Regions from separate parts of the Streptomyces sp. NBC_01460 genome, predicted to be linked through region 2. Evidence: riboswitches for the same ligand, from Rfam matches in the RefSeq annotation. Region 2 holds a riboswitch; the other holds the start of a gene.
The links. A riboswitch is a leader RNA that binds a small molecule or an ion and turns the genes downstream of it on or off. The one in region 2 is predicted to bind S-adenosylmethionine.

Region 1 (11,593 bases), 2.4 Mb from region 2:
CCTGACGGCGCTGCCGAACTCGCAGCTGCCCCCCTTCGGCAAGACGTCGTGGGCGCAGGTCAGCGAGACGGTCAAGGAGAGGATCGGCTCCGCGGTCGAGCCCGGCGGCAACCCGGAGGGCGTGCTCGTGGAGATCGCGGCCAAGGCCCGGCAGGCGGAGAGCGCGGAGTAGGTAGGTTGGTCGGCATGACCGCCGGCCCGCCCGACCCCGCTGACCCCACCGCCCCGCTCTCCGGCCAGGACCGTGCGGTCCTGGCCCTGGAGCGGCGCTCCTGGGCGGGCCCCGGCGCCAAGGAGCGGGCGATCCGGGAGGAGCTGGGCATCTCACCGGTCCGCTACTACCAGCTGCTCAACGCACTCCTGGACGACCGCCGCGCGCTGGAGGAGGACCCGGTCACGGTCAACCGCCTGCGCCGGGTCCGCGAAGCGAGGCGCGGCCGCCGCTGAGGCCCTGTCCGGGGCCGGTGCCCCGGGGCGGGAAGCCGCGCGGCCGGGCGGCCCGCCCGCTACGCTCACCCGCATGGGCAACCCGGCACACCCCCTCCCGTCCCCGTCCACCCAGGCCGGCCGCGAAGGCCTCGCCGCACTCCTCGCCCGCCCCGGCCGCGCGGTGGTCGCGCTGGACTTCGACGGCACGCTCGCCGACATCGTCCCGGACCCGGAGCAGTCGCGCGCCGACCCCCGGGTGGTTCCGGCCCTCTCCGCGCTCGCCCCCCGGGTCGCCGCGGTCGCCGTGATCACCGGCCGGCCGGCCTACACCGCCGTGCGGTACGGCGGCTTCGCCGGGGCGCGTGGCCTGGACCGCCTCGTCGTCCTCGGGCACTACGGCGCCGAACGCTGGGACGCCGCCACCGGGTCCGCCCACGCCCCCGCCCAGGACCCCGGCGTCGAAGCCGTCCGGGCGGAGCTCCCCGCCGTGCTGGCGGAGGCGGGCGCCGACAGCGGCACCTGGATCGAGGAGAAGGGCCGCGCGGTCGCCGTGCACACCCGCCGCGCCGCCGACCCGCAGGCCGCCTTCGAGGCCCTGCGCGCCCCGCTGGCCGGCCTCGCCGCGCGCCACGGCCTGATCGTCGAACCGGGTCGGCTGGTCCTGGAGCTGCGCCCGTCCGGCATGGACAAGGGCGTGGCGCTGGAGGGCTACGTGAAGGAGGTCGGCGCCGAGGCGGTGCTGTACGCCGGTGACGACCTCGGCGACCTCGCCGCGTACGCCGCCGTCGAGAAGCTCCGCACCGAGGGCGTCGCGGGCCTGCTCGTCTGCAGCGGCACCGAGGTCCCCGAACTCGCCGAGCGCGCCGACCTGGTGCTCCCGGGCCCGGCAGCGGTGGCGGACCTGCTCCACTCCCTCGCCCAGCACCTCACCCAGGGCTAGGGGCGTCCCGCAGCGCGTCCAGCTGGTCCAGGAACCACTGCTGCGGCGGGAGCGCCGTCGCGGCGGCGGCCAGGCGCTTCGTGCGGGCGCCCCGCTCGTCGGCGTCCATCGTCAGCGCCTCGTGCAGCGCCGCCGCCGTGGCCGACACGTCGTACGGGTTGACCACGATCGCGTCCTCGCCCAGCTCCTCGTAGGCCCCCGCCTCGCGGGACAGCACGAGCGCGACGCCGTGGTCGGAGACGACCGGGACCTCCTTGGCGACCAGGTTCATGCCGTCGCGGATCGGGTTGACCAGCGCCACGTCCGCCAGCCGGTACGCCGCCAGGGAGCGGGCGAAGTCGTCGTCGACGTGGAGCAGGACCGGGGTCCAGCCCTTCGTGCCGTACTCCGCGTTGATGCTGTCGGCGACCCGCTGGACCTCGGCCGTGTAGTCGCGGTAGACCGAGAGGTCCTGCCGTGAGGGGTAGGCGAAGGCGACGTGCACCACGCGCTCGCGCCACTCGGGGCGCTCCTCCAGGAGGGCCCGGTAGGCGTGCAGACCGCGGACGATGTTCTTGGAGAGCTCGGTGCGGTCCACCCGCACGATCGTGCGCCGGTCCGCGCCCACCTGGCCCCGGAGGATCTCCATGCGCTCGTCCACGTCGTCCTCGCGGGAGCGGCGGCGCAGGAAGTCCGCGTCGGCGCCCAGTCCGTGCACCCCGATCCGGGTGTGGCCGGTGCCGCCGAGGATCTCCGTGCAGCAGCTGATGAAGGCGTCGGCCCAGCGGCGGGTCAGGAACGCGGCGCGGTCGGCACCCAGGATGCCCTTGAGCAGCTGCTCGCCGATGTCGTCGGGAAGCAGCCGGAAGTAGTCGACGGGCGCCCAGGGGGTGTGCGAGAAGTGGCCGATCCGCAGGTCGGGGCGGAGCTCGCGCAGGATGCCGGGGACCAGCGAGAGGTGGTAGTCCTGCACGAGGACGGCGGCGCCCTCGGCCGCCTCCTCGGCGAGCGCCTCGGCGAAGGCCCGGTTGTACGCCTCGTAGGAGGCCCACTGGCGGCGGAACTCCGCGTCGAAGACGGGCTCCACCGGCGTCTGGTAGATCATGTGGTGGACGAACCAGAGCACCGAGTTCGCGATGCCGTTGTACGCGTCCGCGTGGACCTCCGCGTCGATGTCGAGCATCCGGACGCCGGGCTCGGACACCCCGCGCCGCACCGCCTCGCGGTCGCCGTCGCTGAGGGCGGCGCACACCCACAGCTTGTCGTCGACGGCGCTGAGGCCGGAGACCAGCCCGCCCCCGCCCCGTTTCGAGTCGAGCGTGCCGTCCTCCCGCCGTGCGTACGACACCGGGCCGCGATTGGACGCGACGAGGACCTGGGCAGCGTGCTCGGAGACCATGTACCCGAACCTAGCCCGTTCGGGAAGCCGCCAAACGTGAAGCGGGTGTGGAGCCGGGCGGGAGAAGCGTCACGCCGCGTCCCGGGAGGCGTACTCCGCGATGTCCCGCATCGGCGGCCGCTCCTCGGTGTCCACCGCGTGGGTGCGCGGGACGAAACCGCCGGGTCCTCGCTCGAACTGGACGAGCTCGGGCCGTACGAGCGGTCCCCGGGAGAGCCGCAGCTGCGCCGTGCGGTAGATCGCGGCCGACATCCGGCCGAGGGCCTGGCCGTCCTGGTGGCGGTGCCTGCGGACACCGACGTCGACCTGCGCCAGCGCGTCCAGGCCGACCGTGTGCAGCGCGTCGACGAGCAGGGCGAGCTCCACTCCGTAACCGACGGGGAAGGGGAGCCGCTCCAGCAGGGAGCGCCGCACCGCGTACTCGCCGCCCAGCGGCTGGACGAAGCCGGCCAGCCGCGGCCAGTGCAGATTGAGCAGCGGGCGGGCCACCAGCTCGGTCACCCGGCCGCCCTGTCCTGCCGCGTCGCCGAGCGGGCGGTCGTACATGGCCTTGACGAAGTGCACCGAGGGGTCGGTCAGCAGCGGTCCGACGATGCCGGAGACGAAGTCCGCGGAGAAGTCCTTCAGGTCCGCGTCGACGAAGCAGACGATCTCGCCGCTGGTCACCAGCAGCGAGCGCCACAGGACCTCGCCCTTGCCCGGCAGGGCGGGGATCCGGGGGAGGATCGCGTCGCGGTGCACGACCCGGGCGCCGGCCCGGCGCGCCTCCTCGGCGGTGGCGTCGGTGGATCCGGAGTCGATCACCACCAGCTCGTCGACGAGCGGGACCTTCTCCATCAGCTCGCGCCGGATCTCCGCGACGATCGCCCCGACCGTCGCCTCCTCGTCCAGCGCGGGCAGGACGACGCTCACCCGCGCGCGGTGCGGATCCGTCGCCCGCGCTGCCGTGAGGCGGTCCAGCGGGCGGTCGGCAGCCGACCAGGAACGCCTGGTCAGCCAGCGTTCCACCTCTTCCAGCACGGTCGATACTCCCTGTATGTGATCCATCTCGCGGTTCGGACGTCTATCTCAACCGTCCGGTGCTTCGGTTACAGTCTTGAACAACGCGGATGACCCTCGCATGTCGGGGTCGGTCCGCGAATAAACGCCCGGATCCATGGTCCGGTGCCATAGCGCTCATCCAGAGGGACTGAGGGAACGGCCCGTTGAAGTCCCGGCAACCCTCCTGCCGACCGCGAGGTCACGGTGGGGAAGGTGCCAATTCCGTCTTGTGGCGAAATACGTCGCAAGGAAGATGAGGAGAAAGGGCCTCCGCCATCATGGCCGTGCAGACAGTTGCAGCGAACACCAATTCTTCCGCCGTGGACCTCGGTCCCGCCGCGGCGCTTTCCTGCCGCGAGTGCGGCGAGCGTTTCGAGCTCGGACCCATTTTCGCCTGTGCGTCCTGTTTCGGGCCGCTCGAAGTGGCGTACGACCTGCCGAGCGGCTCCCCCGAAGAGCTGAAGAAGCGAATCGCCGAGGGTCCGAACAACATCTGGCGCTACGCGCCGCTGCTGCCGGTCCCCTCCGACGTCGCGGACAAGCCCAACATCAACCCCGGCTTCACGAAGCTGGTCAAGGCCGACAACCTCGCCCGCGAGCTGGGTGTGACCGGCGGCCTGTACGTCAAGGACGACTCCGGCAACCCGACGCACTCCTTCAAGGACCGTGTCGTCGCCATCGCCGTCGAGGCCGCCCGCGCCTTCGGATTCACCACACTCTCCTGCTCCTCCACCGGCAACCTCGCCGGCGCGGTGGGTGCCGCCGCCGCTCGCGCCGGCTTCCGCTCCTGCGTGTTCATCCCGCACGACCTGGAGCAGGGCAAGGTCGTCATGGCCGCGGTGTACGGCGGCGAGCTGGTCGGCATCGAGGGCAATTACGACGACGTCAACCGCTTCTGCTCGGAGCTCATCGGCGACCCGCTCGGCGAGGGCTGGGGCTTCGTCAACGTCAACCTCCGGCCGTACTACGGCGAGGGCTCCAAGACCCTGGCGTACGAGATCTGTGAGCAGCTCGGCTGGGAGCTGCCCGACCAGCTCGTCATCCCGATCGCGTCCGGCTCGCAGCTCACGAAGATCGACAAGGGTCTGCAGGAGCTGATCAAGCTCGGCCTCGTCGAGGACAAGCCGTACAAGATCTTCGGTGCCCAGGCCGAGGGCTGCTCCCCGGTCTCCACCGCCTTCAAGGCCGGCCACGACGTCGTGCGGCCCCAGAAGCCGAACACCATCGCCAAGTCCCTGGCGATCGGCAACCCGGCCGACGGCCCGTACGTCCTGGACATCGCCCGGCGCACCGGCGGTGCCGTGGAGGACGTCAATGACGAGCAGGTCGTCGACGCGATCAAGCTGCTGGCCCGGACCGAGGGCATCTTCGCGGAGACCGCGGGCGGTGTGACCGTCGGCGTCACGAAGAAGCTGATCGACGCCGGCCTGCTCGACCCGACGCTGACAACCGTGGTCCTGAACACCGGTGACGGCCTCAAGACGCTCGACGCGGTCGCCCCCACGACCGGCCTGTCGGCGACGATCCGGCCCAGCCTGGACGCGTTCCGCGACGCGGGCCTCGCCGCCGCCAACTGACCACCCGAGACCGAAGGAAGGCACCCACATGAGCGTCAAGGTCCGTATCCCCACCATCCTCCGCACCTACACGGACGGTCAGGCCGAGGTCTCGGCGGAGGGCGCGATCCTCTCCGAGGTCATCGCGTCCCTGGAGCAGAACCACCCGGGCATCGGCGCCCGTGTCCTCGACGACCAGGGCAAGCTGCGCCGCTTCGTCAACGTGTACGTCAACGACGACGACGTGCGCTTCGAGGGCGGTCTGGACGCGGCCACCCCGGACGGCGCCGGCGTCTCCATCATCCCGGCCGTCGCCGGAGGCTGACCGCCGCAGGCGCGATACGGGCCGGCTCGGCCGCCCGGTTCCACAGAGTGAGCAGAATGCCCCCCTCCGCGAGAGAAGCGGAGGGGGGCATTCTGCATGGTTGAGCGCGGTACAGTTGGGGAAGTCCCCGCAGCTACCCGCGCCGCCCGCATATGAGAATGCGCCTGGCCGCGACAAGAAGTAGCCAAAGTACGTGAACCCCTTGAGGCATAAGTGGCCTTTGTCAGGCCCGACTTGCCCTGGAATCCCATGAATTCCGCCTATCCGTGCGCTCGCGTGCGCCCAGAATTCTCGTCCGATTGACCTGTTGCAGAGGGCAGTTGGGCAGATACATTCGGCCGCGGTCGACGCGTTCCGGCGCACGCCACCCTCTCCTGTCGGAGGGTGAGTTCTGACCCGGGCCCGCGAAGTGCGGTGCTCGTGCAAGGGCCAGTAATAGGGGAGTTAGGCATGGCTCAGGGCACCGTCAAGTGGTTCAACGCGGAGAAGGGGTACGGCTTCATCGCGGTCGACGGTGGTGCGGATGTTTTCGTCCACTACAGCGCGATCCAGATGGACGGGTACCGCACCCTCGAAGAGGGTCAGCGAGTTGAATTCGAGATCTCGCAGGGCCAGAAGGGGCCGCAGGCGGACATGGTCAAGCTCGCCGTCGGCTGAGCTCGGCGCGGTCGGCCAACGACACTACTCACGCGCGAGAGGTCCGTACCCCCACCGGGGTGCGGGCCTCTCGTGCGTCCCCGGCCTGCCCTGTCGCTCCTCTGTTCGCCCCCGGTGGTTGTCCACATCCCGAGGACGACGCTTGCACTCGCAGGGGTCGAGTGCTAATCATTGGCGTTAGCACTCTCCAGGTGAGAGTGACAGAAACTTGGACCGGGCCGGTGAGGCCCGCAGGCCCAGTGGGGCAAGGAACCACTGAGCACGCTGGCCGTCCGTCGCGGGCGCCTCTCGGTCCGGAGAAATCCACCCCTGTCCGGGAGGACCACTTCACATGGCCAAGATCATCGCGTTCGACGAGGAGGCACGGCGCGGTCTCGAGCGCGGGATGAACCAGCTCGCCGACGCCGTCAAGGTCACCCTCGGCCCCAAGGGCCGTAACGTCGTCCTCGAGAAGAAGTGGGGCGCGCCCACGATCACCAACGATGGTGTTTCCATCGCCAAGGAGATCGAGCTCGAGGACCCGTACGAGAAGATCGGTGCGGAGCTGGTCAAGGAGGTCGCCAAGAAGACGGACGACGTCGCCGGCGACGGTACGACCACCGCCACCGTTCTCGCCCAGGCGCTCGTCCGCGAGGGCCTGCGCAACGTCGCCGCGGGTGCCAACCCGATGGCTCTCAAGCGTGGCATCGAGAAGGCCGTCGAGGCCGTCTCCGCCGCTCTGCTGGAGCAGGCGAAGGACGTGGAGACCAAGGAGCAGATCGCTTCGACGGCCTCCATCTCCGCTGCCGACACCGAGATCGGCGCCAAGATCGCCGAGGCGATGGACAAGGTCGGCAAGGAAGGCGTCATCACCGTCGAGGAGTCCCAGACCTTCGGTCTGGAGCTCGAGCTCACCGAGGGTATGCGCTTCGACAAGGGCTACATCTCGGCGTACTTCGCCACCGACATGGAGCGCATGGAGTCGTCGTTCGACGACCCGTACATCCTCATCGTCAACTCCAAGATCAGCAACGTGAAGGACCTCCTTCCGCTGCTCGAGAAGGTCATGCAGTCGGGCAAGCCCCTGCTGATCATCGCGGAGGACGTCGAGGGCGAGGCGCTGTCGACGCTGGTCGTCAACAAGATCCGTGGCACCTTCAAGTCCGTCGCCGTCAAGGCTCCGGGCTTCGGTGACCGCCGCAAGGCCATGCTCGGCGACATCGCCATCCTCACCGGTGGCACCGTCATCTCCGAGGAGGTCGGTCTCAAGCTGGAGAACGCCGGCCTGGACCTGCTCGGCACCGCCCGCAAGGTCGTCATCACCAAGGACGAGACGACGATCGTCGACGGCGGCGGTGACAGCGACCAGGTTCAGGGTCGCGTCAAGCAGATCCGCGCCGAGATCGAGAACTCCGACTCGGACTACGACCGCGAGAAGCTCCAGGAGCGTCTCGCGAAGCTGGCCGGCGGCGTGGCCGTCATCAAGGCCGGCGCCGCCACCGAGGTGGAGCTCAAGGAGCGCAAGCACCGCATCGAGGACGCGGTGCGCAACGCCAAGGCCGCCGTCGAGGAGGGCATCGTCGCCGGTGGTGGCGTGGCTCTGCTCCAGGCCACGGCCGTCTTCGAGAAGCTCGACCTGACCGGTGACGAGGCCACGGGCGCCAACGCCGTGAAGCTCGCGCTGGAGGCCCCGCTCAAGCAGATCGCCGTCAACGGTGGTCTCGAGGGTGGCGTCATCGTCGAGAAGGTGCGCAACCTGCCGATCGGTCACGGCCTCAACGCCGCGACCGGCGAGTACGTCGACATGATCGCCGAGGGCATCATCGACCCGGCGAAGGTCACGCGCTCCGCCCTGCAGAACGCCGCGTCCATCGCCGCGCTCTTCCTCACCACCGAGGCCGTCATCGCCGACAAGCCGGAGAAGGCCTCTGCGGCCGCTCCGGGCGGCATGCCGGGCGGTGACATGGACTTCTGATCCTCGGATCAGCAGCTCCTGGCAGTACCCGCAGTACCTGTACGACGCCGGCCCCCGGGATTCCTTCCCGGGGGCCGGCGTCGTCGTGCGCCGTGGCGCCCCGCTCCGCGCCATCGACGACCGCTGCTGTGGAGCGTCAGGGGGTGAAGGGGGCCACGCCGGTCAGTCGGGTGCTCGCTGCCCAGAGGGCTTGGCCGGTGGGCCGGTCGGCCATGTGGGGGTGGGGTGTTTCGAGGTGGGGCTTGCCGCTGAGGCCGAACCTGCTGGGGCCCCACAGCTGGCCGCCTCGGACGTCCGGGTCGAGGGTGGCCCGGACGGCGGGCCAGGCGCCGGCGTCCTTGCCCTGGAGAAGGGCTCTCGCGGGGAGGGCCAGGAGTTGTCGGGGTCCGGAGCGCTGGTGGATGCCGGGCCGGGGCGGGGTGAGGGCGTCCAGGGCGCCGCCGGGATGGGCGATCACGCTCATGCAGGTGCTGCCCGCGGCGCGCAGCCGGCGGTCGAGTTCGAGGGCGAAGGCCATCTGGGCGAGTTTGGAGCGGCCGTAGGTGCGCTTGGGGTCGTAGTCGCGTACGGATTGCAGGTCGTCGAGGTCGAGGCGCTCGGAGCGGGCGGCGAAGCTGCCCATGGTGATGATCCGGGCCGCCGGAGCCGCCTCCAGCCAGGGGGCCAGCCAGTGCACCAGGGCGAAGTGGCCGAGGTGGTTGGTGGCGAACATGAGTTCGTGGCCGTGGTGGTTCTGCTCGCGGGGCGGTTCGTCCAGTGCGATGCCCGCGTTGAGGACCACGGCGTCCAGGGCGTCGGTGTCCAGCCGGCCGGCGGACGCCCTCAGGGAGGCGAGGTCGGCCAGGTCCAGGGGTATGTGCCGCACACGGGACCCGCTGACGCGGGCGGTGAGGGCTTCCACGGCGGCGGCGGCTTTCGCAGGGTTGCGGCTGCCGATGATGACGGTTGCTCCGGCGGCGGCGAGCTGCTCGGCGACGAAGTAGCCGATGCCGGCGTTGCCGCCGGTCACCAGCACGGTGGTGCCGTCGGCGCGCGGGGGCTTGTGTACGTTCCAGGCCACGGGGGCTCCTTGCAGGGGGCCGCCGGTGGGGTCCGCAGGCGGCGGCGGGGGCGGTGTCAGAGTTCGGGCCAGCCCATGTGGAGGCGGCGGAACGCCTCGGCGAGGGCGGCCTTGCGGTCGGGGCGGCTCGATGCCAGGTCGGGGGTCTCCAGCACGTAGCGGGCCAGGAGGCGGTGGGATTCGTCGGGCTCGCTCCGGCCGGCGGCCTCCGCGAGCAGGCGGGCGAGCGGCTCCTGACAGGCCACCCAGACCTGACGTGCGTAGGGCCACAGCGCGGGAGTGTCCATGATCAGTTCTGCCGCGCGCCGGTAGCGCTCGGGCAGGTCGCGTTCGTCGGCGAAGGGGGCACGGCCGGCGAAGAAGGCGTGCAGGGCGTCCAGGGGCGAGCTGCCTTCGGGCCGGTTGCGGACCGCGTCGACCAGGGATGCCTCCCGCTCCCCGCTGTCGTCGAGGATCAGGGCTTCCTTGCCCGCCGGGAAGTGCGCGAACAGGGTCGTGGTCGCGGTGTCCGCGGCCTCGGCGATCTGGGCGATCGTCACCTTCTCGTAGCCGTGCTCCAGGAAGAGCTCCAGGGCCGCGTCGGCCAGGGCCTTGCGGGTTGCCGCCTTCTTGCGTTCGCGCCTGCCGGGCGCGGCTCCAGTGGTCGCCATGACGGAAAGATAGCACCACGTACTTCAAAACCCTACTCATTGCAGTTTTGGCCATAGTTGTGTTTCAGTCTGAGTCGTAAATCCCATACTGTTCAGTCTTGGAGTCGTCATGACCATCACCACGGAAACCGGGCCTCCGACGGGAGCGGCACGGCTGGGCAAGCTCGCGATGTGGGCCGTCCTGCTCCTGGTCCTGCTCGCCGACGCGCTCGACATGATCGACGCGACCGTCACCAACATCGCGGCGCCCACGATCGTGGGCGACGTCGGCGGCGGCGACGGCCTGATCAAATGGCTCGGAGCGTCCTACGCCCTGGCCATGGGCGTCCTGCTCGTCATCGGCGGACGCCTCGGCGACCGCTACGGACAGCGCCGCCTCTTCCTGATCGGCATGAGCGGCTTCACCCTCGCCTCGGCGGCCTGTGGGCTGGCCGGAGGATCCGGCGTGATGATCTCCGCCCGGATCCTGCAGGGCGCCTTCGGTGCGCTCCTCATCCCCCAGGGCATGGCGATCATCACCCGCCACTTCACGCCCGACATGCGACGTACGTCGTTCAACCTGTTCGGTCCGCTGCTGGGCATCGCCACGATCGGTGGCCCGGTTCTGGCCGGGTTCGTCATCGACGCCGACTTCGCCGGGCTGTCCTGGCGGCCGATCTTCCTGGTCAACCTGCTCCTGGGTACCGTCGGCGTCGTCCTGGCCGCCCGGATCCTGCCCCGCGACAACGCCGACCCGGCCGTCACCGTGGACGGGGCCGGCGCCGGCATCCTCGCCCTGGCCATGTTCGGGACGATGTTCGGGTTGATCGAGGGCTCCGAGTCCGACTGGAGCATCCTCTCCCTCGCGGCCCTGGTCCTCGGCGTGGTGTTCCTGCTGCTGTTCGCGCGCCGTCAGCGGACCGCCGCCGCGCCGCTCATCGAGCCCTCGCTGTTCCGCAACAAGGGCTTCACCTCGGGGCTGTTGGTCGGGCTGATGTTCTTCGCCGTCACCAACGGACTGGCCTTCGTCCTCTCCCTGTTCATCCAGCAGGCCCTGGGTGCCGGCCCCGGCAGCGCGGCCGTGGGCATGCTTCCGCTGACCCTCGGCATCATCGCCGGCGCCGGCGCGGGCATGGCCCTGGCCAAGAGGCTGGGCCGCCTCCTCATCCTCGCGGGCATGCTGGTCACCCTCGCCGGCGCCGGCTGGCTCCTGGCCCTGGTGGTCACCAGCGGCACCGACGTCACCCTGCTCGCCCTGGCACCCGCCGGCGTCCTGGCCGGCATCGGCATGGGTGCCTGCTTCGGCACCCTCTTCGACATCACGATCGGCGACATCGACCCCGCCGAAGCAGGCAGTGCGAGCGGCACCCTCACCGCCGTCCAGCAACTCGCCACCGCGCTGGGCTCCGCCACCGTCACCACCGTCTACCTCCACGGCGGCGCCCCCGGCCATGCCATGACCCTCGCCCTCGTCACCGTCATGGCCGTCACCGTCGTCTGCCTGCCCTTCCTCGGCCTCCTGCCCAGGACCGCACCCGCCGACAGCCCGGCACCCGGCCACTGAACGCTCGGACGCACCCGGCCCGGCGACTGCGGACCGGCGCCACCCCGGCCCGGTCGAACG
Region 2 (11,593 bases):
TGGGCCGCGGCCTCGGCGCGCACGGCGTCGGCCTCGGCCCCGGCCTTGCGCAGGGCGGCCTCGCCCCGCTTCACCTCGCTGAGCGCGCTGCGCAGCTTGCGGTGCAGGGAGTCGGCCTCCTTGCGGGAGGACTCAAGCTCCGAGCGCAGCCGCTCGGTGTCGGCCCTGGTCTGGCCACGGGCCTGGTCGAGCTCCTCGCGCAGCCGTTCCAGCTCGCGCCTGGTCTCCTCGTCCGCCCGCTCGGCGTGCGCCCGCTGGACCTCCTCGCCGGCGGCGGCGACCAGCTTGGCCCAGCCGGCGGGGCGCAGCACGTAGGCGGCGGCGGCCACGTCGACCGGATCGGCGGCGGCGGGCGGCGCACCGGACGTGAGGGCTTCGGCCAGCTCCGGCTGGGTCTGGCCGACCCGCTCGCCGATGCGCCGCCGGAAGGCGGGATCGCTCTCCAGCGCGGCCGCCATCGCGTTACCCGCGAACTTGGCCCGCCTGGTGGGAGTGAAGCGGGCGTACTGCCGCAGTTGGGCGGGGAGTTCGCCGACGGTCAGACCGCCGAAGGCGTCCGAGACCAGCGCCACCACCTTGCGGCGCACACCCTCGGGCAGCGGACGGTCGAGCGACTCCGCGGTGCCGTCGGCCGCGTCGGCCGGTCCGGCGCCGCCTGTCGGCTGCTCCACCATCCATCACCCCAATATGTCTGTCCGCACGGCCCCGTCAGGAGTCGGCACCAGGCCTGTCGACCAGCTCGATCTGATCCACGGCGTTGCACCAACGACAGCGCACCGACTCGATGGTCTCACTGACCACCTCGCGCTCCTCGACACTCGACTCCCCGGCCAGGTCGAGATGCACGTACTCGACGACCTTCGAGGAGCGCGTCACATCGAAACGGGTGAGGTTGCCGCAGAGCGTGCAGCGCCAGCGGGTCCCGTCCGTCGGCTGGGGAACCGTCGTCATCGTTGCGTCCTCTTTCGTCGTTCGTCGAGTCTCGTACGTGCCCAGGTCTTCGATCTCGCGGTGCGCCGTCGAACTGCGGATGTCCTGCCGCAACCCTACGGCCTTGCGCATACCTATCGACACGGCGAGGCGGTCTGTCCCGTTCTCGCCGGGTGCGTCATGCTCTGTACGTGATCGATCGGCGGGAAGTCCACTGGCGGGAGCGCGCCCGGGAGCTCGGGGCGGCGGCCGCGGCGGGCGGCGCCCCGGTCACGTACGGGATCGTCGCTCTCTGCTGCGCGGTGTTCCTGATCAGCCCGCTCTCCGGGTTCAATCCCGTCGGCGGCGGCGCCGACGCCCTCCTGGCCGCCCAGGCCGGGTACTTCGAGCGGTGGGGCGTGATCCCCAGCGAGCTCATGGAGGGCTCGGCGCACGCGGCGCTGACCCCGCTGACCGCGCTCTTCGTGCACGGCAGCTGGCTGCACCTGCTGGGCAACCTGCTCTTCCTTCACGTGTTCGGCGCGATGACCGAGGAACGCATGGGCCGCGCCGAGTTCACGTTCTTCTACCTCGTGTGCGGCTACGTCGCTCTGGCGGCCTACGCGGTGGTGCACGCGGACTCCGACCAGACACTGGTCGGGGCGTCGGGGGCCATCTCGGCGGTGCTCGGCGCGTTCCTCTACCTCTTCCCCCGGGCCCGGGTCACCAGCCTCTTCCCCTTCCTCTTCTTCCTCCCGCTGCGTTTCCCCGCCTGGATCGTGCTCGTGTTCTGGTTCGTCCTGCAGTGGCTGGCGGCGCAGAGCGCGGGCAGCGGGCCGGGCGTGGCCTACCTCGCCCACGTGGCGGGCTTCGGGGCCGGGTTCCTCTACGCCTGGGGCCGGTTCCGGGGGACTAGAGTGAAAGCTCCAGCCACGGCCACCGAGGGAGAAAGACAGCCGTGATCACCGCGATCGTGCTCATCAAGACCAGCGTGGACCGGATTCCCGAGATCGCCGAGGCCATCGCCGCGCTGGACAGCGTCAGCGAGGTCTTCTCGGTCACCGGTACGTACGACCTGATCGCCATGGTCCGGGTGGCCCGGCACGACGATCTGGCCGATGTCATCCCGGGCCGGATCAGCAAGATCCAGGGCGTGGAGGCGACGGACACCCACGTGGCGTTCCGCACCTACTCGCAGCACGACCTCGAGGCGGCCTTCGCCATCGGCCTCGACGCCTAGGGCTCCTGCGCGTACGGCTCCGGCGGGGGACGGAAGGCATGCCTTCCGTCCCCCGCCGGAGCCGTCTCCGGACCGGTCAGACCTGCGCGGCGCCCCGGTCGGGCACACAGCGGCCCTCCTCGGTGCGGTAGGTCCAGCGGGCGCCCTTGCTCACCAGCTCCCGGACGGCCCCGACGAACCGCTCGATGTGCTCGTCCGGCGTGCCCGCGCCGAAGCTCACCCGGATGGCGTTGAGGGACCTCTCCCCCGGCGCGGCCTCCGGGGCGCCGCACTCGCCCGGGTCCTGCGGCTCGCTGCCCAGCAGGGTCCGCACCAGCGGGTGGGCGCAGAACAGTCCGTCGCGCACCCCGATGCCGTACTCGGCGGAGAGCGCCGCGGCGAAGTGCGAGCTGTTCCATCCCTCGACCACGAAGGAGATGACGCCGACCCTCGGGGCGTCGTCGCCGAACAGCGAGAGCACCTTGACCTCGGGGACACCGGCCAGGCCCTCGCGGACCCGGGTCACGAGCTGCTGCTCCCGCGCGACCAGCCGGTCGAAGCCCGCCTCGGTCAGGGCCTTGCAGGCCGCGGCGATGGAGTAGACGCCGATGACGTTGGGCGATCCGGCCTCGTGCCGTGCCGCGGTGGTGTGCCACTCGACGTCGACGCCGCCGTCGGTGCGCCGGGCGACCTTGCGGGAGGCTCCGCCGCCGGCGAGGTAGGGCTCCGCGGCCACCAGCCAGTCGGACCGGCCGGCGAGCACGCCCGAGCCGAAGGGCGCGTACAGCTTGTGGCCGGAGAAGGCGACCCAGTCGACGTCCAGCGCGGCGATGTCCACCGGGTGATGCGGCGCCAGCTGCGCCGCGTCGAGCACGATCCTCGCGCCGTGGGCGTGGGCGGCGACGGCCAGTTCCCTCACCGGCCACAGCTCACCGGTGACGTTGGAGGCGCCCGTGACGCAGACCAGCGCGGGCCCGTGGGGGTCACGGGCGGCCAGCGCCCGCTCCAGCGTGGCGACCGCCTGGTCAGGGGTGCGCGGAGCGTCGAGGTAGGTCACCCGGGCGTCGCGCCAGGGGAGCAGCGAGGCGTGGTGCTCGGTCTCGAACACGAACACCTGGCAGTCGGCGGGAAGCGCGGCGGCCAGCAGGTTGAGGGAGTCGGTCGTGGAGCGGGTGAAGACCACCTGGTCGTCGGCGCGGCAGCCGAGGAACTCCGCCACGGTCACGCGGCTGCTCTCGAACAGGTCGGTGGAGAGCTGCGAGAGGTAGCCGGCACCGCGGTGCACGCTGCCGTAGTACGGGGCGTAGGCGGCCACGTCGTCCCACACCCGCTGGAGGGCCGGGGCGCTGGCCGCGTAGTCGAGGGCGGCGTAGGTGACATCTCCGCCCGTCACGAGCGGAACGGTGACATCGGCACCCAGAACCGGCAGCGGGGCACAAACCGACTGGTCGACGGCAGCGGTGGTGACAGACATGGCGAACTCCCGTAAGAGGCAGGCGAAATCCACGCACCGGCGGTCCGACAGGACACGGCAGCAGTACGGGGAACAGAGAAAAGGGTGTGCGGAGGAGGGCGTCTCGCCCTATCGCATTCGCTTGCTCACAAGAGGCTCCCTGGGACCAAGGACCCCAAGGGGTGGCATCCGACGATGCCGAGGGGCCCGCGCTTGCCACAGACCTCGCTGCCTGCGGCCTGGTCTTCACCCGGGGCACCCCGCCACGGACGGAGGGTTGCCGGACAGCGGGCCGGGGCCGTAGTCGCTGTCACTCATGACCTGCGCAGCATCTTGCCATACCCGTGACGACGCGCAAGGGCGCAGTCCGCGATGCGGACTGCGCCCTTGCTCACACCGTGCGCCCTCAGGCGTTGCTGGCCGCCACCCAGCGCTCCAGCGCGCGCTTGGCCGCGCCCGAGTCGATCGACTCCGCGGCCCGCGCGATCCCGGCCGCGAGCTGCTCGTTCAGCGTGCCCTCCGCCGGGTCCAGGGCGACCAGCGCGGCGGCGGAGTTGAGCAGCACCGCGTCGCGTACGGGGCCGCTCTCCCCGTCGAGCAGCCGACGGGCCACGTCCGCGTTGTACGAGGCGTCCGCGCCGCGCAGGGCCTCGACGGGGACCAGGTCCAGGCCGACGTCACGCGGGTCGAAGGCCTCCTCGCGGACGGCACCGTCACGGACGATCCAGACCCGCGAGGTCGCCGTGGTGGTCAGCTCGTCCAGACCGTCGTCGCCCCGGAAGACCAGCGCCGAATTCCCCCGGGCCGCCAGCACACCCGCCACGATGGGCGCCATCCTCACGTCGGCGACCCCGATGGCCTGGGAGCGCACCCGGGCCGGGTTGGTGAGCGGGCCGAGGATGTTGAAGGTGGTCTGCGTGCCGAGCTCCTTGCGGGCCCTCGCGGCGTACCGCAGGGCCGGGTGGAACTTCACGGCGAAGCAGAAGGTGATGCCCGCCTCCTCGGCCACCGCGACGACGCGCTGAGGCGTCAGGTCGAGGTTGACGCCGAGCTTCTCCAGGACGTCCGAGGCCCCGCTCGCCGAGGAGGAGGCCCGGTTGCCGTGCTTGACGACCTTGGCGCCCGTCCCCGCGACGACGATCGCGGACATGGTGGAGATGTTGACCGTCTTGGCCATGTCGCCACCGGTCCCCACGATGTCGACCGTGCGGCCGGGCACGTGGATGGTGTGGGCGTGCTCGTACATGGCGCGGACGAGTCCGGTGACCTCGCCGACGGTCTCCCCCTTGGCGCGCAGCGCGACCGCGAAGCCGGCGATCTGCACGTCGGAGGCCTCGCCGCTCATGATGCGGTCCATGGCCCAGGCCGTGTCGTCCTCGCTCAGGTCCTCACCGCGCAGGAGGGGGGTCAGCACGCCGGGCCAGGTAGGGGCCGCCACGCTGTCGCCGCCGTCCGGGGTCACAACGTTCATGGTCCGCTCCTGGGGTCCACAGCCGGTACAAGAATGCCTCCACCCTATCCAGCCCCGGGGACGGCGAAGAGCCCCGTCCATCGGATGGACGGGGCTCCCGCTGTGGCGTTCAGCTGGTGATCAGTGGTGGCCGTGGCCCTCGGTGATCTCCTTGTACTCCTCGACGGTGGGCTTGGCGATCTGGTTGTCCTCGCCGTAGTAGCTCTTGCTGAGCCGGACCCGCAGCTTCTGGACCGCCGACGGCTTGCGCTCGACACCGTTCTCGTCGACCGTGGGGCCGATCTCGAGCGGCTTGTACTGCTCGTGCGCCGTGAGCGTGTGCAGCTGCCCCGGGCTGAGCGGCTCGTGGATCTCCACGAACTCACCGTGCGGAAGGCGCTTGATGGTGCCGGACTCGCGCCCGTGCAGCACCTTCTCCTTGTCGCGGCGCTGGAGGCCGAGGCAGATCCGGCGCGTGACGACGAACGCCACGACCGGGCCGACGAAGAAGGCGATCCGCACGAACCAGCTGATCGCGTTGAGCGACAGGTTGAAGTGGGTCGCCCAGATGTCGTTGCCGCCGCCGATCAGCATGACGAAGTAGATCGTCACCCAGGCGACACCGAGACCGGTGCGCGTCGGAGCGTTGCGCGGGCGGTCCAGGATGTGGTGCTCGCGCTTGTCCCCGGTGATCCACGACTCGATGAAGGGGTAGAGCGCCAGGGCCGCGAGGATCACACCGAACAGGACCAGCGGGATCAGCACGCCCAGGACCAGCGTGTGGCCCCAGAGGTTGATCTCCCAGCCCGGCATCACACGGACGAAGCCTTCGGCGAATCCCATGTACCAGTCCGGCTGGGCGCCCGTGGACACCTGGTCGGGCCGGTAGGGGCCGAGCGCCCAGATCGGGTTGATCGTGGCGATCGCCGCGATGATCGCGATGAAGCCGAAGACCAGGAAGAAGAAGCCCCCGGCCTTGGCCATGTACACCGGCAGCAGCGGCATGCCGACGACGTTCTTGTTCGTCCTGCCAGGCCCGGCGAACTGCGTGTGCTTGTGGAAGAAGACCAGGATGAGGTGGCCGACCACGAGCCCGAGCATGATGCCCGGCAGCAGCAGGATGTGGATCGAGTAGAACCTCGCGATGATGTCGCCGCCGGGGAACTCCCCGCCGAACAGGAACATCGAGATGTAGGTGCCCACGATCGGCATCGACAGGATGGCGCCCTGCGTGAAGCGCACGCCGGTTCCGGAGAGCAGGTCGTCCGGGAGCGAGTAGCCGGTGAACCCGGTGAACATGCCCAGGACGAACAGCAGGAAGCCGAACAGCCAGTTGATCTCACGCGGCTTGCGGTACGCCCCGGTGAAGAACACCCGGAACATGTGCACGAACATGCCGGCGAGGAAGATCACCGCTGCCCAGTGGTGGATCTGCCGGACGAGCAGACCACCGCGGACGTCGAAGCTGATGTCCAGCGTCGAGGCGTAGGCCTCGGACATCCGGATGCCCTGCATCGGCTCGTACGAGCCGTGGTACACGACCTCGTTCATGCTCGGGTGGAAGAACAGCGTCAGGTACACACCCGTGAGGATGATGATGATGAAGCTGTAGAGGCAGATCTCACCGAGCATGAAGGACCAATGGTCCGGGAAGATCTTGCGCATGTTGGCCTTGGCCAGGCCGTAGATGCCCAGTCGGCCGTCCGCCCAGTCGGCCACCCGCTCACCGGCGGGCGCCTTGCGCTGTGTTTCCGTCGCAGTACTCATCCGCGCTCCCAGAAGGCAGGACCGACGGGCTCTTCGAAGTCACCGAGCGCCTCGAGGTTGCCCTCGCTGTTCACACCGATCCGCAGCTGCGGAAGGGGATGACCGGCCGGACCGAAGATGACGCGGGCGCCGTCGGAGAGGTCGAAGGTGGACTGGTGGCACGGGCAGAGCACGTGATGCGTCTGCTGCTCGTACAGGCTGATCGGGCAGCCGACATGGGTGCAGATCTTGGAGAACGCCACGATTCCCTCGTGGGCCCACTCACGCTCGCGCTTGTCCTTGATGTTGTCCGGCTCGATCCGGATGATCATCAGGGCGGCCTTGGCGATCTGCGTCTGGAAGTCGTGCGCGTCCTCCTCCAGCCCCTCGGGCATGGCGAAGGTCAGCGAACCGACCACGACGTCCTCGGGACGCAGCGGCTCCATGGTGTTCATGTTCACCAGCTGCTTGCCCTTGGCCCACAGGGTCGAGCGGAGCTTCTTCTCCGGCAGCGGACCCAGGTCACGCAGCAGCACCACACCGGAGAGCGGCACCAGGGCCAGCGCACCGAACATCGTGTTGCGGATCAGCTTGCGCCGCCCGATCGCGGACTCCGCGGCACCCGCCGCGAAGTCGGCCATCACCTTGGCCTTGACCTCGGGCTCCGCCTCGATCGCGTGCCGGTCGTCGGCGACCTCCACATCCGACATCAGGGTCCGCGCCCAGTGCACGGCACCCGCGCCGATGAAGAACAGCGCCAGCCCCAGGGTCAGACCCAGGGAGAAGTTCAGCGCGCTCACATGACCGAACGGCCAGATGTAGACGATCTTGTCGACCGGGAAGATCACGTAACAGGCGATGAAACCGACCGTCGCCAGCATCGACAGCGTGAACATGAACGCGACAGCCCGCTCGGAGCGGTTCGCGGCCCGTTCGTCGATGTCCTGGACGCGCGGCCGGTGGGCCGGCAGCCCCGGGTCCGCGAACGGATCGTTCGCGACCTCGACCGCGCCGTGCGCGGCCCCCTGCTCAACCGGCAGGTTCTCTTCTGGAATCTGTTGGCTACTCATGACTTCTTGGCCTTAGCGGTGTGGGCCGCGACCCAGACGGCGATGGCGACCAGGCCGCCCAGGCCGAAGATCCAGCCGAAGAGACCTTCACTGACGGGGCCCAGGCCACCGAGCGAGAGCCCGCCGGGGGTCTCGGAATCGTCACCGTTGACGGTCTTGATGTACGCGATGATGTCTTTCTTCTCCTGCTCCGGCATCGTGCTGTCCGGGAAGGAGGGCATGCTCTGCGGGCCGGTCTGCATGGCCTCGTAGATGTGCTTCGGGCTCACACCCTCAAGGCTCGGGGCGTACTTGCCCTTCGTCAGGGCACCACCCTCACCCGTGAAGTTGTGGCACTGCGCACAGTTCGTGCGGAACAGGTCACCACCCTTGGCCACGTCAGCACCCGAAGGATCGACCTGACTCTTCGTGGGCGTGATCGGACCGGCACCCAGCGACGACACGTACGCCGCGAGCTGATCGATCTCGGCCTGGTTGTAGATGACCTTCTTCTTCGGGACCTGGGCACCCGGCTGCTGAGCCGGCATACGCCCCGTACCGACCTGGAAGTCGACGGCGGCGGAACCCACCCCCACGAGGGACGGCCCGTCGGTGGTCCCCTGACCGCCGGATCCGTGGCAGCTTGCACAACCCACGGAGTAGAGCTTCTTACCCTCGTCGATAGCGAGGGACTGGGCGGTTTCGTCGGCCTGCGCCTTACCCGCAGGCGCGAACGCGGCGTACAGCCCCCCGGTAGCCGCCAGCGCGAGGAGTAGTACGACGACCGCCGCCAGCGGATGGCGTCGTCGTGCGGAGAGCTTTTTCACGGATTACCCCGGTGTCAGGATCTTCTGCGTCGATGATGGGTGGGTGCGAGCCCGGCTACTTGATCATGTAGATCGTGGCGAACAGGCCGATCCAGACGACATCGACGAAGTGCCAGTAGTAGGACACGACGATGGCCGCGGTGGCCTGCTCGTGGGTGAATCTCGAGGCCGCGTATGTCCTGCCCAGAACGAGCAGGAAGGCGATGAGGCCGCCTGTCACATGCAGACCGTGGAAGCCGGTCGTCAGGTAGAACACCGAACCGTACGGGTCGGAGGACAGGGAGAGACCCGCCTCCTTGACCAGCTCGGTGTACTCGAGGACCTGGCCTCCGATGAAGATCGCACCCATCACGAACGTGATGATGAACCAGGTGCGGAGCTTCTTCACATCGCCCCGCTCCGCGGCGAATACGCCGAGCTGGCAGGTGAGTGAGGAAAGCACCAGGATCGTGGTGTTCGTCGCCGAGAACGGGAAGTTCAGATGGTGCGCCATCTCCTTCCAGTGTTCGGGTCCCATCACCGATCGCAGGGTGAAGTACATCGCGAAGAGGGCCGCGAAGAACATCAGCTCGGAACTCAACCAGATGATGGTTCCGACGCTGGTGAGGTTCGGCCGATTGACCGACGGGTGCGCGTGCCCGGTTTCTACTGTCGTTGCTGTCGCCACGACCGACATTATGTCGGTCGCTTATCCCGCCCTCACTCCGGGGGGTGCCGTTCGGTGTGTCAGTGGTGTGTGTCCTCACCGAACGGCCCATCGAATCGCTGTCCTTACCGGTGCTGACAGGCAGTCCGCCGGAGTACGATCCGCCCATCGGTTCATGCCCCGAGAGCCCCGAAGACACAGACGTCACGGAGGAACAATGCAGCCGACCGCCACGGTCCTGGTCTACAGCGACGACGCCAACACCCGCGAGCAGGTGAGGCTGGCAGCCGGGCGCAGGCCTGCGGCGGACGTGCCACCGGTGGAGTTCCTGGAGTGCGCCACCCTGCCCGCCGTGCTGAGCGCACTGGACCGGGGCGGTGTCGACGTCTGCGTACTGGACGGCGAGACGGCCCCCGCGGGCGGTATGGGCGTCTGCCGGCAGATCAAGGACGAGATCTTCGACTGCCCGCCCGTGCTCCTGCTGATCGGACGCCCGCAGGACGCCTGGCTGGCCACGTGGAGCCGTGCGGACGCCGCTGTGACGCATCCCGTCGACCCGGTCGACCTCGCGAACGCCCTGGCCTCCCTGCTGCGCCACAGGCTCTCCGTGGAGGCCTGAGGCGGAGGGGCCCCGAACCCCTCCGCGGTGTCCTGCCACGGCGTGGCGCACTCCCCGTGGGATCAGACCTGGGGTCGCAGCCGCGCCGTCCGGACGTCGGTGCCCGTCTCGGGCGGGCCGCCACCGTGGAGGGCGCTGCCCTTCAGCCAGGCGTCCCACTCCAGGTTCCAGTCACCGAAGCCGTTGTCGAACGGCGTCATCGTCTCGCCGTCGCTCCCGACGACCTTGACGATGTCGCCCTCGCGTACGGTCTCGAAGAACCACTCGGCGTCGGCGGTGCTCATGCCCGTGCAGCCGTGGCTGACGTTGGCGTTGCCCTGTGACCCCGTCGACCAGGGCGCGGCGTGGACGTACTCGCCGCTCCAGGTGACGCGTGTCGCCCAGTAGACGGGCAGGTCGTAGGACTCCGAGGAGCCGGCGGCGATGCCGATGCTCTCGCCGCGCATGCGTACGAACTGTTCCTTGGCGAGCACGACCTTGACGCCGTTGCGCGTGTCGAAGCCGGGCTTCCCCGTGGTGACCGGCAGTGTGTTGATCACTTCGCCGTTGCGGAGCACGGTCATGTGGTGCTCCGAGGCGTCGGTGATCGCTTCTATGCGGTCACCGGTCGTGAGCTTCAGGGGTTTGGTGGCGGCCCCGTAGAGGGCGTCGGTGAGCTTGATGCCCTTGAGGTTGCTGCGGAGGTCGATGCTGGCGTCGGCGGGCCAGTACTCCTTCGGGCGGTAGTGCAGCGTCTTGGCGTCGACCCAGTACCAGGAGCCCGTGACGGCGGGGGTGGACCGGACCTGCAGCCCGCGTTCCACCGTGGCCCTGGCCGCCCGGCCGGTGACCGGAGCGCTGAGTTCCGCTGTGAGGGGCTGTCCGACGCCGTAGGTGCCCGCCTGCGGGCCGAAGGAGACCTTGAGGAACTTCTTGGCCGAGGTCGTGCCGAAGGCGTACGTACGGCTGCCGGGAGCCCCGTCGCCGTTCTCGGTGGCGACCTTGACGGTGTATCGGGTGCCGGCCGCGAGCGAGGTGGTGGAGTGCCACCGCTTGCCGTCGGCGTCGAGTTCGCCGGCCAGGTGGCGGCCCTCGGTGTCCACGGCGGTCACGTCGGTGATCTTCGCGTCGTCGTCCTTGACGGTGACTTCGAGGGGCTTGTCGGGGTTGGCCTTCTCGTTCCCGGCCGGGCCGTTGAAGGAGATCAGATCGGCGGCGTCGTAGGGCTTCAGCGACAGCGGATCACCGTCGGACCCTCCACAGGCGGTCGCACCTGCAACCAGGGTCACGACCAGCAGAGTGCAGCTCACTACGGTGCGGATGCGCGGCGTGTGGTTCATGAACCCACGCTAAGAAGATTCATCCGATCCAGCGCGTTCAGTGACTGCAAACGGGGGCCCGGTCCGCTCATTGCTGAGCGGACCGGGCCCCCGTACGGGTGCGACACGTCCTGTGGAGGCGTGTCCTACTGGGTGCGGTTCTCGCCGCGGTAGTACTCGAAGACCCAGCCGAAGAGGCCGATCAGGAGCAGCGGGGCCGAGAAGTAGGCCAGCCACCAGCCGAAGACGACGGCCATGAAGAGGAAGGCTCCACCGATGGCCAGCGAGAGGGGCTGCCAGCTGTGCGGGGAGAAGAAGCCCACCTCACCGGCTTCGTCCGCGACGTCGGCCTCCTTGTTGTCCTGGGCCATCGCGTC

Region 1: it holds a riboswitch for S-adenosylmethionine, as region 2 does, so the genes downstream of both, thrC (threonine synthase) here and OG488_RS09975 (aminotransferase class V-fold PLP-dependent enzyme) in region 2, are expected to answer to the same signal.

What each region holds. Positions count from the first base shown of each region.
Region 1 is NZ_CP109473.1:4,679,182-4,690,774, forward strand. It holds gene OG488_RS20985 (ABC transporter substrate-binding protein) at 1-172, shown strand, start outside; gene OG488_RS20990 (DUF3263 domain-containing protein) at 187-447, shown strand; gene otsB (trehalose-phosphatase) at 521-1,369, shown strand; gene OG488_RS21000 (alpha,alpha-trehalose-phosphate synthase (UDP-forming)) at 1,356-2,747, opposite strand; gene OG488_RS21005 (glucosyl-3-phosphoglycerate synthase) at 2,817-3,767, opposite strand; SAM riboswitch class I at 3,921-4,048, shown strand; gene thrC (threonine synthase) at 4,067-5,365, shown strand; gene OG488_RS21015 (MoaD/ThiS family protein) at 5,394-5,669, shown strand; gene OG488_RS21020 (cold-shock protein) at 6,120-6,326, shown strand; gene groL (chaperonin GroEL) at 6,658-8,280, shown strand; gene OG488_RS21030 (SDR family NAD(P)-dependent oxidoreductase) at 8,417-9,355, opposite strand; gene OG488_RS21035 (TetR/AcrR family transcriptional regulator) at 9,397-9,990, opposite strand; gene OG488_RS21040 (MFS transporter) at 10,100-11,533, shown strand.
Region 2 is NZ_CP109473.1:2,235,656-2,247,248, forward strand. It holds gene OG488_RS09955 (NYN domain-containing protein) at 1-671, opposite strand, end outside; gene OG488_RS09960 (hypothetical protein) at 709-951, opposite strand; gene OG488_RS09965 (rhomboid family intramembrane serine protease) at 1,122-1,871, shown strand; gene OG488_RS09970 (Lrp/AsnC family transcriptional regulator) at 1,868-2,149, shown strand; gene OG488_RS09975 (aminotransferase class V-fold PLP-dependent enzyme) at 2,226-3,602, opposite strand; SAM riboswitch class IV at 3,786-3,903, opposite strand; gene trpD (anthranilate phosphoribosyltransferase) at 3,988-5,052, opposite strand; gene qcrB (cytochrome bc1 complex cytochrome b subunit) at 5,173-6,798, opposite strand; gene qcrA (cytochrome bc1 complex Rieske iron-sulfur subunit) at 6,795-7,847, opposite strand; gene qcrC (cytochrome bc1 complex diheme cytochrome c subunit) at 7,844-8,653, opposite strand; gene ctaE (aa3-type cytochrome oxidase subunit III) at 8,709-9,329, opposite strand; gene OG488_RS10005 (hypothetical protein) at 9,517-9,918, shown strand; gene OG488_RS10010 (L,D-transpeptidase) at 9,981-11,237, opposite strand; gene OG488_RS10015 (cytochrome c oxidase subunit 4) at 11,363-11,593, opposite strand, start outside.